2 regions of the Paenibacillus xanthanilyticus genome follow, and region 2 is predicted to be linked to the other one. Evidence: predicted binding sites of a transcription regulator. Region 2 holds the regulator's gene; the other holds the start of a gene.
The links. Region 2 encodes LexA, which represses DNA repair genes until DNA is damaged. Its sites were predicted from a motif close to CGAACATATGTTCG; they were not measured.
Positions count from the first base shown of each region.

Region 1: a site for LexA is predicted at 2,767-2,780, ahead of ACFSKT_RS06845 (DNA polymerase IV). Genes of this name have one in related genera too.

Region 1 is NZ_JBHUHA010000001.1:1,704,409-1,710,924, forward strand. Features, by position in the region: gene ACFSKT_RS06835 (YolD-like family protein) at 608-904, shown strand; gene ACFSKT_RS06840 (YhjD family protein) at 989-1,465, opposite strand; gene ACFSKT_RS06845 (DNA polymerase IV) at 1,462-2,718, opposite strand; gene ACFSKT_RS06850 (MarR family winged helix-turn-helix transcriptional regulator) at 3,029-3,478, shown strand; gene ACFSKT_RS06855 (NAD(P)-binding domain-containing protein) at 3,566-4,978, shown strand; gene ACFSKT_RS06860 (protein-tyrosine phosphatase family protein) at 5,077-5,511, opposite strand; gene arsC (arsenate reductase (thioredoxin)) at 5,562-5,987, opposite strand; gene ACFSKT_RS06870 (arsenic transporter) at 6,017-6,516, opposite strand, start outside.
Region 2 is NZ_JBHUHA010000002.1:63,039-69,554, reverse strand. Features, by position in the region: gene ACFSKT_RS17355 (peptidylprolyl isomerase) at 115-1,197, shown strand; gene ACFSKT_RS17350 (hypothetical protein) at 1,409-1,582, opposite strand; gene lexA (transcriptional repressor LexA) at 1,786-2,406, opposite strand; gene ACFSKT_RS17340 (LysM peptidoglycan-binding domain-containing protein) at 2,597-2,977, shown strand; gene ACFSKT_RS17335 (DUF896 domain-containing protein) at 3,084-3,272, shown strand; gene ACFSKT_RS17330 (aldo/keto reductase) at 3,322-4,308, shown strand; gene ACFSKT_RS17325 (MFS transporter) at 4,442-4,963, shown strand; gene ACFSKT_RS17320 (HAD family hydrolase) at 4,983-5,768, shown strand; gene ACFSKT_RS17315 (1,2-dihydroxy-3-keto-5-methylthiopentene dioxygenase) at 5,849-6,388, opposite strand.

The DNA.
Region 1 (6,516 bases), on a different contig from region 2:
TATCTAATATAAAATCCCCTTCCGGTGGCGAAAGGGGATTGCATAGGCTAGAGCGATTTTGCATGTTACGATCTTTGCACACATAGGCTTTCTTCTTCCATTCTACTTGCATGGATACACCGATGTAATCCCACATTGTACAGAACAGGTATGCTTTTTACAGGTCTTATTCGCCTGCCAATAAGATTCTTCTTCCCCCCTACCTGTCCATGGTAATTAATTCGTACAAGGCGCGTACGTCGCAACGAAGGGAATCCGCGATCGATATGGCGATTTTGAGCGGCATCACTCTTTTGTTATCCATAAAGTCATAGATTCGTTCAGGTTTGAATAGCAGCTCCTTCGCCAACGATTCCGCCGTTTTTCCGGATTCCAGTAATCGTTCATGCAGTAAGCAGCGTCCAAGTTCAACTTTCAAGCAGGGATCCCTCCAGCGTACCATCCTATTTGTACCTAAAAGGGTTTCCATTGTTCGCGTAAATAAACATTGGAGAATGTGCACGAATGCTGCGTAACGGATGTGCTGCCTACATTTAGGGGCCTGTTTCAGAAATTTATGGTATACTAGGAACAAATGTTCTTTTATGCCTGAAAGGGGGCTGACGATATGGTAAAGCAACCTGTTTATGCGGAGCAAGAAACACGGAGCGCCTTTAGCAATACACGCCCTTTGATACGCCAAAGGACAGGTTTGACCAACGAGAACGTACACAAGATTGCGGAGTTAATCCGTCATTCCTACATGGATCGAGAACGTATTCGGATTACGGTTTTCGGCTCCTATGAGGATCGAACATACAGCGGGATCGTCGAGAAACTTGACCAGTTTCATAATCGCCTCCATGTAGGAGACCAATGGATTTTTTTCCACGACATTATCGATGTTTCCCGTATCGACGCCTGATGCAGGAAGGTCACGCCAATGACGCCGCTCAGATAATGGGCCTGCTATATAGACCCTTTCTGAGCGGTAGGCTTCTGTGCTTTTTTAGGACGGCTTAAACATCTCCGACACATACCTGGCAATCCGTACACTGATCTCCGCCCGCGCCACATCGCGCATCATGGCAAAGGTGTCCTCATATCCCCGGCACACAAATCGATAATGAATAGCGCTGTCTACGCGCTCTTCTTCAAACACTTTGATATTTCGGACCTTCATTTTCTTCCTAACTTCGCTAAGATCGGCGTGGATGCGCGTCATCAAAACCTGGGAAGCCTTGATATATAAGCTTTTCAACGAATAGGAAGTAAGCCCGATTTCCGTGCTGTTTTTTTCTACAATCGTAAGCATCATGGGGAGCAGAACAAAATCGCGAACCAATTCGAGTTCTTCCTTGCTCGGCAGTTCGGTCTTCGCCTGTTCATGCTGCCCGTGCCTCCGACTGAGATATTGTTCTCGATGTTCCGGGAGCATCATACGGCTGGATTCCCAGCGGCCGTTACCTTGAAGTTTCTTACTCACTTATAGTGCCCCCCGATTTTTGCACTACGTTCAAGCGCTTGCGCAGCCCCTAATAAAGAGGAAGCTCGCAAGATTGCGGTACCTCCATAACGGTACTTGATTTGATCGGTAGCTCGTTCTAATCGCCTTGCTTTCTCCCGATTACCGAAAAGGGTCAGCTGGTATTGCGTATCGCGGGTCAACTTCGATACCACCACGCCAAGCTTACGGACAGGCATCTCGTCCCAATGGGCATAAAATAACTTCCGCGCCGTTTCAAAAACTTCATTCGTGATGTTGGTCGGATCAGCAACCGTGACCTGTCGATAGAATCCCGTAGGTCTGTCGAAGTCGGCTCCTTGGCAGCCTACGGAAATAACGGAGCCCATATATCCCTTGGCTCGACAGCGCCGGCATACCTCTTCACTTAGCTCAAGCAGTATGACTTCAATGTCTTCTTTGCGGCTGTAGTCGCGCGGCAGCGTCATCTGATGGCCAATCGCCTGCTGGACATCATGCGTACCCGGTGTAACCGCGCTGGAATCGATCCCGTTCGCGGTTTGCCAATATAATTCAGCTTGAATGTCGCTGTTTTTGCCCATTACAATTCTCATTTTCCGCTTCAGCTCTGCGAGCGGCAGCCGGGCGATATCCCCGATGGCGGTAATCCCCATCCGGTTAAAATGAGCCGTCATCCGCGAACCAACACCAAACATTTTGTTCACGGGCTGCGGCCACAACAGACTCTCCACCTCACTTTTAGGCAGCGTGAAAATTCCCGTTTCACTTTTCTTTGCCCAGATATCTGTAGCCATCTTAGCCAAGATCTTCGTGGAGCTTATACCAATTCTGATCCAGACGCCTGTATACATCATCACCTTAATCTGAATCCTTCGAGCAATTTCTTCGGGTGATCCGAAATACGAAAGCGAACCCGTGACATCGAGAAACTGTTCATCAATCGAGAAGGGTTCGACTAAGTCCGTAAACGACTCAAAGATCTCCGTAATCATAAGGGATACGTCAATGTAGGTCTGCATGTGCGGACGAATGACCACCACATCCGGACATTTTCCCAAAGCTTCCCCCAATGTTTCTGCGGTTGTAATACCGAATTTTTTAGCGATTGGACATGCCGCAAGTACGATTCCTGATCTGCGTGCGGGATCGCCAGCCACAATGAGTGGCTTATCGCGATATTCTGGGTGCGCTGCTTTTTCGACTGACGCATAAAAGGATTGGCAATCCGCCAACATGATAACGGGCACCACCATAATGACACCCCCAATAACCGAAAGTATGTTCGTGTTTTTATTATATACCGAATGTATGTTCGTGATGCAAGGTCTAAATCCCCAGTGGGAGGTATTTTTTCAAATCCAATTTCTGACTACAACATAATTGGATCTTCCGCTGAAAGACCGACGCCGCGCGCGGGGAATACCGATTCAGGGATGCCCAACCCATAAGGGGAAAATTCTGCTCGGCAACATACTCCGACTGCTTTTCGATTGAAGCCCGATAATCAATAACATTTGCATTTTGCAAATATAAGTGGTATAACGGAATCAGGAGGTCATGACAATGGAAAATGTACGGAACTTGTTTCAGCTGCTGTCGAGAAACTTCGGATTATTGAATGAGCAATGCTGCGACAACTGCTGCGGCCAAGAGATTTCGCTTGTGCAGAGCCATATCTTGTACGAGATCAACCGCCAGCACCAACCTTCCATGCAAGAAATCGCCGGTGCTTTAGGGATGGATATTACGACCTTCAGCAGGCAGGTCAAAACCTTAGTCGATAAGGGATTGGTTAAGAAAACGCCCCATCCCGCCGATAATCGCATCAATATCTTGTCCTTAACACCTGAAGGGCTTGGGATCGAGAATGACATTAATCTGACCGTAAATACTCAGCTTCACAGCGTTCTCTCGACAATGACAGATTTCGAAAGAGATACCGTCATACGCTCCATCAAACTTTTTAACGATGCCATGCAGAAATCAACTTCATGTTGTTTACCTCCGAAATAATGGGGGTTTACTTTTAAGCTCATAATTGCAAATTGCAAATATTAAACGACCAAAACAATCCAACCTTCATTTTAGGAGGACGACGAAATGATGAACCCCTTACCAACCGCGATTATTGGCGGCGGTCCCGTAGCTTTAGCAGCCGCTGCCCAGCTTGTAAAAAGAAACATGCCTTTTGTGCTTTTTGAAAGAGGCGCACAGGTTGGAGCTTCGGTTCGCAGCTGGCAGCATGTAAGCATGTTTTCTCCCTGGGAATTCAATATCGATGCAGCCGCTAAGGAGCTTCTGCTTGCGACGGGGTGGAGCCCGCCTCCGCACGATCAGATGCCGACAGGAGATGAACTGATTAAGCTTTATTTGGAGCCGCTAGCCCAACTGACGCCGATCAAGCCCTATATTCAATTGGAAGCGACGGTTAAAGCGATCTATCGCAAAGGATTCGATAAAATGAAAACGGCGGGACGCGAACGTGCGCCTTTCCTGATTGAATACGAAAAACAAGGCCATACGCATCGTGTAGAGGCTGCCGCCGTTATTGATGCAACAGGAACATGGCTTACCCCAAACCCGCTAGGAGCCAGCGGCACTTCAGCTGAGGGCGAAAAGGAATACACGCAGCACATCACATATGGCATCCCGGACAGCTTGGGTGCAAGCAGAGATCGATATGCCGGTAAGAATATCGTGGTCGTTGGCAGCGGGCATTCCGCTATTCAATCGCTTACGCTCCTCCACGAATTAAAACTGCAAGTACCCGAAACCACGATCCACTGGGTGCTTCGAAAGCAATCCGTAAATGATGCCTTTGGGGGCGGCGAAAACGACGGGTTGCCAGCTCGCGGCGAGCTTGGGACACGTGCCAACCGATATGTGCAGAACGGCAACGTCCTGGTTCACACCCCCTTCCTCATCCACCAGATTACGAAAGATCAAGCAACCCATAAGCTATCCCTGCATGGAACAAAGTTAGACCAAGGCTACACCATAGCTAAAATCGATGAGGTCATTGTCGCCGCGGGATCTCGACCTGATTTCACCTTCCTTCGCGAACTGCGGTATGCGAGCGATGCCGTTGTTGAATCCGTACCACAACTTGCCGATTTAATCGATCCTAACCTCCACAGCTGCGGCACGGTCCGTCCACACGGCGAAGCCGAACTCCGCCAACCAGAGAAGAACTTTTACATCGTGGGTTCGAAGAGCTATGGCCGCGCACCGACATTCTTGCTCGCGACCGGTTATGAGCAGGCGCGCAGCGTTGTGGCTGCTTTGGCTGGGGATTTTGAAGCTGCTCGCGAGGTAAAACTGCATCTGCCAGAAACCGGGGTATGCTCGGTGCCGAAATCCTTGCTGGCTGTTACGGAGCATGATACGTGCTGCGGGCCAAAACCGAAGAAGCTTTCGATTAAGCCGATCGCCGTGTCGTCGTCCTCAAGCAGCTGCTGCGGGCCAGTGAAAGAAGTGGAGTCATCCGGTGGCCAAACTTATGGTGTTGAATAAACGAAAGCGTCCCGGCCAGCCGATTCCTTGCTGCTAAGGATCGCTAATAATTTCGATCCTCCACAAAAAAGGGGATCCACACCTGGATCCCCCAATCATTAACCCTTATACAATTTTTCCAGTGCCTCACGCTGTGCCGGTTTAATATTCACCTTCGGCCGAATCGACTTCGCCAATGATTCAGCCTCTTCAATAGTCTGGCTTTTTCCGAGCTCAATAAGCGTTCCAACCGCCACAGCGCCGGTCCTCCCGCTGCCGCCGCCGCAATGGAACCCTACCTTTTTACCGCTCTTATAGGCCTCTACAACGTGATGAATGGCTTCCTTCAACAACTGATCTTGGGGTCCCTCCGCATTGTCGCCAAGAGGAATTTGAACCCATTCGAGGTTCTCGTTTGGATACGCGCACTCGGTTGCTTCTCCTCGTAAATCGACAACAACTTCGATTGCCTCATTCTTGAACATGTCTTCGACATCGGCAGCTCCGCCGAAAAAGATTTTATCCTCCACGAGGTTTTGGTAATTCTTCCGCATGTGATCAAACTCCTTTGTTTCGTTTCTCAAACGGCTTTACGAGTCATGATTTACTTACCCGTCTCCACGAACTCACGGATACGGCTCTTGATCGAATCGCGCACTTCACGGAACTTCGCTGTGATCTCTTCCTCCGTGCCCGTTGCTTTTGCAGGATCCTCGAAGCCCCAATGCCATTTCACGACGTTTGTATTCGAGATAACCGGGCAATGCTCGTCAGCGTGACCGCAAAGCGTAATCACGTAGTCGGCCCGATTGAGAATCTCAGGGTCGATTACATCCGAGGTATGGCTTGTAATATCGATGCCCGCTTCCTTCATCGTCGCAACCGCACGCGGGTTCAAACCATGTGCTTCGAGACCCGCGCTCTTGACCTCGTATTGATCTCCGCCGAGCTCTTTCAAGAAGCCGTCGGCGATTTGACTGCGGCAAGAGTTTCCTGTGCACAAAAAATAAACGAGTGGTTTCTTCTCCATAAGTAAGTTCTCCTTTAATTTGAACGATTTTAATTCACGGCTTTGCTTTTACGGCGCTTACCGGATTGAAGCTTATTGAAGATAAACAAAGCAAGGCCGGCTATACCTACAATCGCTGCAATAATGATCCAGATGTTCATCGTAACGGAATCGATTACCAGCAGCCATACATACAAGCCAATGAGGGTGATAAGAAGCGTCGGAACGGTCAGCGTGATGCCAACCTTAAAGTAATAGCCCCAGCCGATTTTCACGCCCTTTTGCGAAAGAACATGGAGCCATAGCAGGGTTGCAAGCGACCCAATCGGCGTGATTTTGGGTCCCAGGTCAGAACCAATGACGTTGGCGTAAATTAACGACTCTCTAAGGATGCCTTCGGTCTGCGTTCCCTTGATCGCCAACGCATCGATCATCACGGTCGGCATGTTATTCATAATAGAGGACAGAATAGCGGCGATGAACCCAGCACCCACCGTGGAGATGAATAGACCTTGCTCGCTAACCCACTGGAATACTTTCCCCAGCTCGT
Region 2 (6,516 bases):
TTGATTTGCGTCGTTTGGCAATTCGAAGGGAGTTTTTTTTATGATTACAGATATAAAACGCAATGATTCAGACTATGGAGAGATCCGGAAAAGATTACAGCGGGAGGCTTAATTGTGGGTAAACTTATGGGCAATATCCTTTTTCGTCGAGTGGGCATAACGACACTGGTCATCGCGGGCATGATGCTCGCAGCAGGTGCAGGCGCCTATGCGGCCACGAAAATGACCTTGATCGTAAATGGCAAAAAATCAACCGTTGAACCTATATCCATTAAGGGGGTTACTTACGTCCCGCTCCGCTCTGCCGCTGAGATGCTTGGTGCAGAAGTCAATTATAATGGTGCTACGAAATCTGTGATGATTGCGAGCAAACCAGATTCGTCGCCTTTAGGCAATGAAGGCAATGGCGTGGTCGGTTCAGTTAACGGCGTTCCCATTACCAAAAATCAGCTTTACGCAGCGATGGCCGCAGTCGGCGGATCCCAAATGCTGGACAACCTGATACAAGAAGAGCTTGTGAAGCAGGAGGCGAAGAAGAAGGGGATCGTCATCAGCGACAAAGATGTGGATGCGGAAATGGCGCAGATCAAGAAGCAGTTCTCCTCCGATTCGGAATTTCATGCTGCTCTTCAGCAATCGAACATGACACTCGAAGATTTGAAGAAGCAAATACCGATGCAGTTACGTATTCGCAAGCTCGTGGAGCTGCGTGCGAAAGTGTCCGATGAAGAAGTGAAACAATATTTTGAGGCCAATAGAGCGATGTTCGATCAGCCTGAGGAAGTGAAAGCTTCGCATATTTTGGTCTCCACGAAAGCACAAGCCGATGAAATTATGATGCAGCTGAAGGGAGGCGCGGATTTTGCGAAGCTGGCGAAAGAACAATCGACCGACACGGGCAGTAAGGGAACCGGAGGCGATCTTGGTTTCTTCGGCAGAGGCGTAATGGTTTCTGAGTTTGAAGAAGCTGCGTTTTCGCTAAAGGTTGGAGAGCTGGGCGGACCGATCGAGACTGAGTTTGGCTTCCACATTATCAAAGTAACCGGCTATAAGGAAGCAAAGGCCGCTACGCTTGAAGGCAAAAAAGCGGAAATTCGAGAACAGCTCATCCGCCAGAAGATTGCGGAGCTTTCGCCTCAGTTGCTGGAAGAACTAAAGTCTAAAGCGCAAATTACGAATACGCTTAATGGGAGGTAGTGAAGGCGAAGGATTGCCTGCGCCACCCCGACGACCATGAATGACCAAGATGAAGAACCCTAGAAGCCATGTGCATCAGGGTTCTTCTCTTTGTTAACGACTGCGAGTGACATGCGCATGCGCCGAAGAGAAGTGAATACAAAAAAGAAGCGCGCACAAGGCGGCTTCCCGTTCGCCGGCACGAGGCCGGCTAAGATGAAGAAGGCGGAGCTTAGGATTTTCCGTGATCGACGAAAATAGAAATGACGACAAGAACGGCACTGATACCGTTTGCAAGATCATTGATCGTCTCGTCCGGAATTTGAATGCCGGCGCTGTCGAGCAGCAGTTTGGCCGCGCCAAGGATTCCGATGATCAAACCGGGTTGTTTCAGTTTCGTCAGCAACTTCATCACCTCGATCGAACTGGAATACGTTATGCTATGATGCCATGGTTCGAATCGATTGGACGAACGTTCGCATGCGAAAGCCTGAATTGGTCAAGTCGTTATGATGCCTATTATGCGTGAACGAACATGAGAGCAAAAGAAACAGGCAGACCTGACGACGTCTATCGTCGTAAGGTCTGCCTGTTCGATTACCTGTTCGATTAATGGATATCGCGGAAGAGTCCAATTACTTTGCCGAGAATCGTCACGTTGCGCAGCCGGATCGGCTCCATCGTCGAGTTCTCAGGTTGAAGACGGATGTGATCGCGTTCCTTATAGAACGTCTTGACGGTTGCTTCGTCATCCTCGGTCATCGCGACAACGATCTCGCCATTGTTCGCCGTCTGCTGCTGACGGACGATTACATAATCGCCATCATGAATGCCTGCTTCGATCATGCTCTCGCCCATAACGTTCAGAATGAAGACGTTGTCGTCTCCGACGCGATCAGCAGGCAGAGGGAAGTAATCTTCGATATTCTCGGTTGCCGTAATCGGTAGGCCGGCCGTAACTTTACCGACCACGGGTACTTTGGCGATCGCGAGCGGGAAAGGGATGCTCTCCATATCGGAGTCCAGTATTTCAATGGCGCGGGGTTTCGTCGGGTCGCGGCGGATCAAGCCCTTCTTCTCTAGCCGGTCCAAATGGCCGTGAACCGTCGAACTGGAGGCTAGTCCGACCGCTTCGCCGATTTCACGGACGGAAGGCGGGTAGCCCTTCTCCCGAACCTCGGTCTTGATGAATTCGAGTATCGCCTGCTGGCGGTTGGAAAGTTTCGACAAACGAGATCACTCCATAAGTTCATTTGTGTCAAATTATAACACAGAACCGGAGTTCGTACAAACATAAGTTCGAGAAACACAAGTTCGCATCGGGGTGCGAACAAATGTTCCAAATGTCGTTGACACCAAACGAGTGTTCGTGTTATTCTTAGTTCATCGAGAACAGAACAAACGTTTGGGGGAATCGAATATGGTAAACACGGTCTCTACTTATACATACACGGAACGGAAACAAGGTACGGCAAGACGCACGGCAGCGAACAAACGCGTCAAAAAGTTGAGAGCAAGCCATATTGCGAAATTCACGACAGTCGTTGCGTTCTTTTTCCTTCTTTTTATCGGATTCATGATTATGAAAGGCAATGCGACTACAGCCATTCCGGAAGCGCCGACGGCATCCGAACAGGTTATCGTAGTTGGCAGCGGCGATACGCTTTGGGCGATCGCAAGCGAAGTGAAGGGCAGCGGCGAGGATATCCGCGAAGTCATCTACTCCATCAAGCAGCGCAATGGGCTTCGAGAGAGAGCGTTGCATGCAGGCCAGAGCTTAATCATTCCGGCGGACCACTAGGTTCGCCGTTTTTTGTTGTTGTCTTGACAATGGACGAGCAAAAATGTCAAAGTAAAGAGTGGAATGTTGACTAGCATGAGCGTTACGGAAAGAGAGGCGTACCACTTTGGAGAAAATCATCGCACGTATAAACGAGCTGTCGCGCAAGCATAAGACCGTGGGGTTAACGGAGGAAGAGACAGCGGAACGCGCCGAGCTGCGCAAACAATATTTGGACAATTTCAAACGGAACTTCCGCGGGCAGCTGGATAATATCAAGTTTGTCGAGGACGAGGAAGACAACATCAAACATTAAGACATCAAGACCTCGAGCCGTTGGATCGAATACGAGGAGGAATGTCGATATGGAATACCGTTTATTAGGTAGAAGCGGACTTGCAGTGTCGGAGCTGTGCCTAGGCACGATGACGTTCGGCAATACGACGAGCGAGCAGGACTCCGTTGAGATGATTCATCGTTTTTTTGAGAAAGGCGGCAATTTCCTGGATACCGCGGACGTATACGTCTCCGGCCGCTCCGAAGAGATCGTCGGCAAAGCGATCCAAGGCCGCCGCTCGGAAGTCGTGCTCGCCACGAAGGTCCGGATGCCAACCGCGGATCATCCGAACGGGGCGGGAATCTCCCGCAAGCATATCATGGATGGCGTCGATGCCAGTTTGAAGCGTCTGCAGACGGATTACATCGACTTGTACCAGGTACATGTATGGGATCACGCGACGCCGATCGAAGAGACGCTCCGCGCGTTGGATGATCTCGTGACCGCTGGCAAAGTCCGCTATATCGGGTGCTCGAACTTTTTCGCGTGGCAGCTGATGAAGTCTTTGGCCGTCAGCGATATGAACCGGTACGTTCGTTTCATTTCCATTCAGCCCCAGTATAGCTTGGTTAGCCGGGAGATGGACCGCGAGATGATGTCGCTCTGCCGCGAGGAGAATATCGGCATCATTCCTTGGGCGCCGCTTGGAGGCGGTTTTCTTACCGGCCGATATAACCGGGAAGAACCAACGGCAGGCAGGCTGACGTCCAAGGTTGGTGAAAGCTCGTGGGCGTTGCGTAACTCGGACAAGAACTTCGCGATCTTGGAGGAAGTCCGGAAGATCGCCGGAGAGCTGGATAAGTCGCCGGCCCAAATTTCGCTCGCGTGGTTGTTGAGCCGCCAAGGGATCACCTCTCCGATCTTCGGCGCAAGCACGTTGGAGCAGTTCGAGGATAATATGGGCGCCGTCGGCTGGACGCTTCCGCGTGAGCTGTACGACCGCCTGGACGAAGTAAGCAAGCTGCCTTCGGAGTATCCGAATCGATTTATCGAGAAATTCGCACGGCCGTTTTAAGGCGCTGGGTTCAATCGGGGTTCGAGTAGAATCGCATGAAACCAAAAACAGGCATCATCCGTAATAGCCTGGGGGTTGCGCGTCGAGCGCGATCCCCGATCTCTATCTACCTGTAAATTAGGAGGCTCCCCATTTGTCATCAAGATCCTGGGAACGCAAAGTTCGCAAAAACCAGACACAGCTGAATAAGCAGCGCAAGAAATACGGCCAGACGCCGCTTCATGTGCAAAAGACAGAGGAAAAATTGGATACGTTCAAAGGCCGCAGTTTTATCATGCCGGCATTCCTCGTTCTCTTCATCGGGATGTACGTCATTACGACGTTCACGTCGGATTATTACAAAGATGCGGGCGCGATGTATTGGGTGACGATCGGCCTTTACGTGCTGATGGCAGTTATCTTCATTCTTCGCCGCCCTTATCTGTCGGTTGGCAAGGATTATGTCCGCACGCGCCGTTTCGGCGGAGACCGCAATCTATATACGGTTGCCATCAAGGCGATCAGCGTACAGAAAGGTTCGGTCGTCATCGAGCAGCAGAAGGGCGCAAATTGGGTATTTAGCCGCATGATCAACCGATATCCGACGGATGAGATGGCGGAACGCCTTCGCGCGTTCGCAGCCGTCCATAACATACCGTTCAACGAGAAAAATTAGACTGGAGTGCAAATGAAGCATGCCGAAGAAAGCCGTACTGTTTGATTTGGATGATACGCTGTTGTGGGACGAGCGCAGCGTGCAGGAAGCATTCGATGCAACCTGTGAATCGGGAGCGGCCCGAACGGGCCTGAATGCCAAGGAGTTGGAAGCTGCCGTGCGGGAAGCGGCGCGCGAGTTGTATGCATCGTACGAGACATTCCCGTTCACCAAAATGATCGGCATCAATCCCTTCGAAGGCTTGTGGGCGAATTTCTTGGCCGGCGAGCAGGAGGAGTTCCGCAAGCTCCAGCAGCTCGCGCCTCTCTACCGCCGCGAATCGTGGACGCGCGGTCTTAAGGCGCTTGGTATCGACCATCCGGAATTAGGCGCGGAGCTGGCCGAGCAGTTCCCGGCAGAGCGCCGCAAGCGTCCGTATGTCTATGAAGAAACTTTCCGTCTGCTCGAGCAGCTCAAGGGCAAATACATGCTGCTGCTGCTGACGAACGGCTCGCCGGATTTGCAGCAAGAGAAGCTCGATGGCGTGCCGGAGCTTGCGCCGTACTTCGATCATATTATCATTTCGGGCACGTTCGGCGAAGGGAAGCCGGCTGCTTCGATTTTCAAACACGCGTTAGAGCGTCTGGGCATCGAGCCGGAGGACGGCATTATGGTCGGAGACAAGCTGACGACCGATATTCTGGGCGCGAACACGATCGGCATGACTTCCGTATGGGTCAACCGTCATGGCGCGGTCCGGACGGACGAAATCATTCCTACCCACGAAATCAAGCATCTCGAAGAGCTGCTGCCGCTGCTGGCCTAAACTTCGCGCGTTCCCAACGAAGGAAACGCAAAACAACCCCCGTTCTCCTAGGAGAGCGGGGGTTATTGGTTAGGTATGAATTATTTCTGGAACGAAGGGTCCGCGTACGGGTGCGCAATCCAGCCTTCCGTCTCGATGAAGAGGCGTACGGCAACGATTTGACGGTTCTCCATCAGCGTGAAGAAGTGCGCCTTGTGCTCCGGTACCGAGATAACGTCGCCGGCTTCGAGCTCGACGTCGAAGTAGCCGACATCGTCGGTGCCTTTAATGATGAAAATGCCTTTTCCCGCCGTAATTGCACGGACTTCGTCTTCCGTATGTGTATGGACCGATTCGAACTTCTTCAACAGTTCGTCCAGGTTAGGCGTTGCGTCGGAGAGGGAGATGATATCCCACGTACGGTAGCCGCGGCGGCTTGCCAGATCGCGGATGTCCTCGTCATACACGGAGAGGATTTGCGCTTTCTCGTCGTCGGTCAGAACGAACTTCTCGCGAAGCTCTTCCGGCAGTTTGTCGGTATTCCAATGTTCGTACAGAACCTCTTGATTCTCAAGAAATGCGCGGACGTTCTCCTCGCCTTGAATGCGTTCGTCAGTATTGCGGATACGAATTTCAGCCATTCCAATCCCTCGTTTCGTTGGACTTTATTTCCGATAAGAATAATTATAGTATAAAACACAACCCCTGTCGACATTAGAACCTTTTCACCCGATGTCGATTCTGGTAGACTAAGGGTTAATGATTTTGG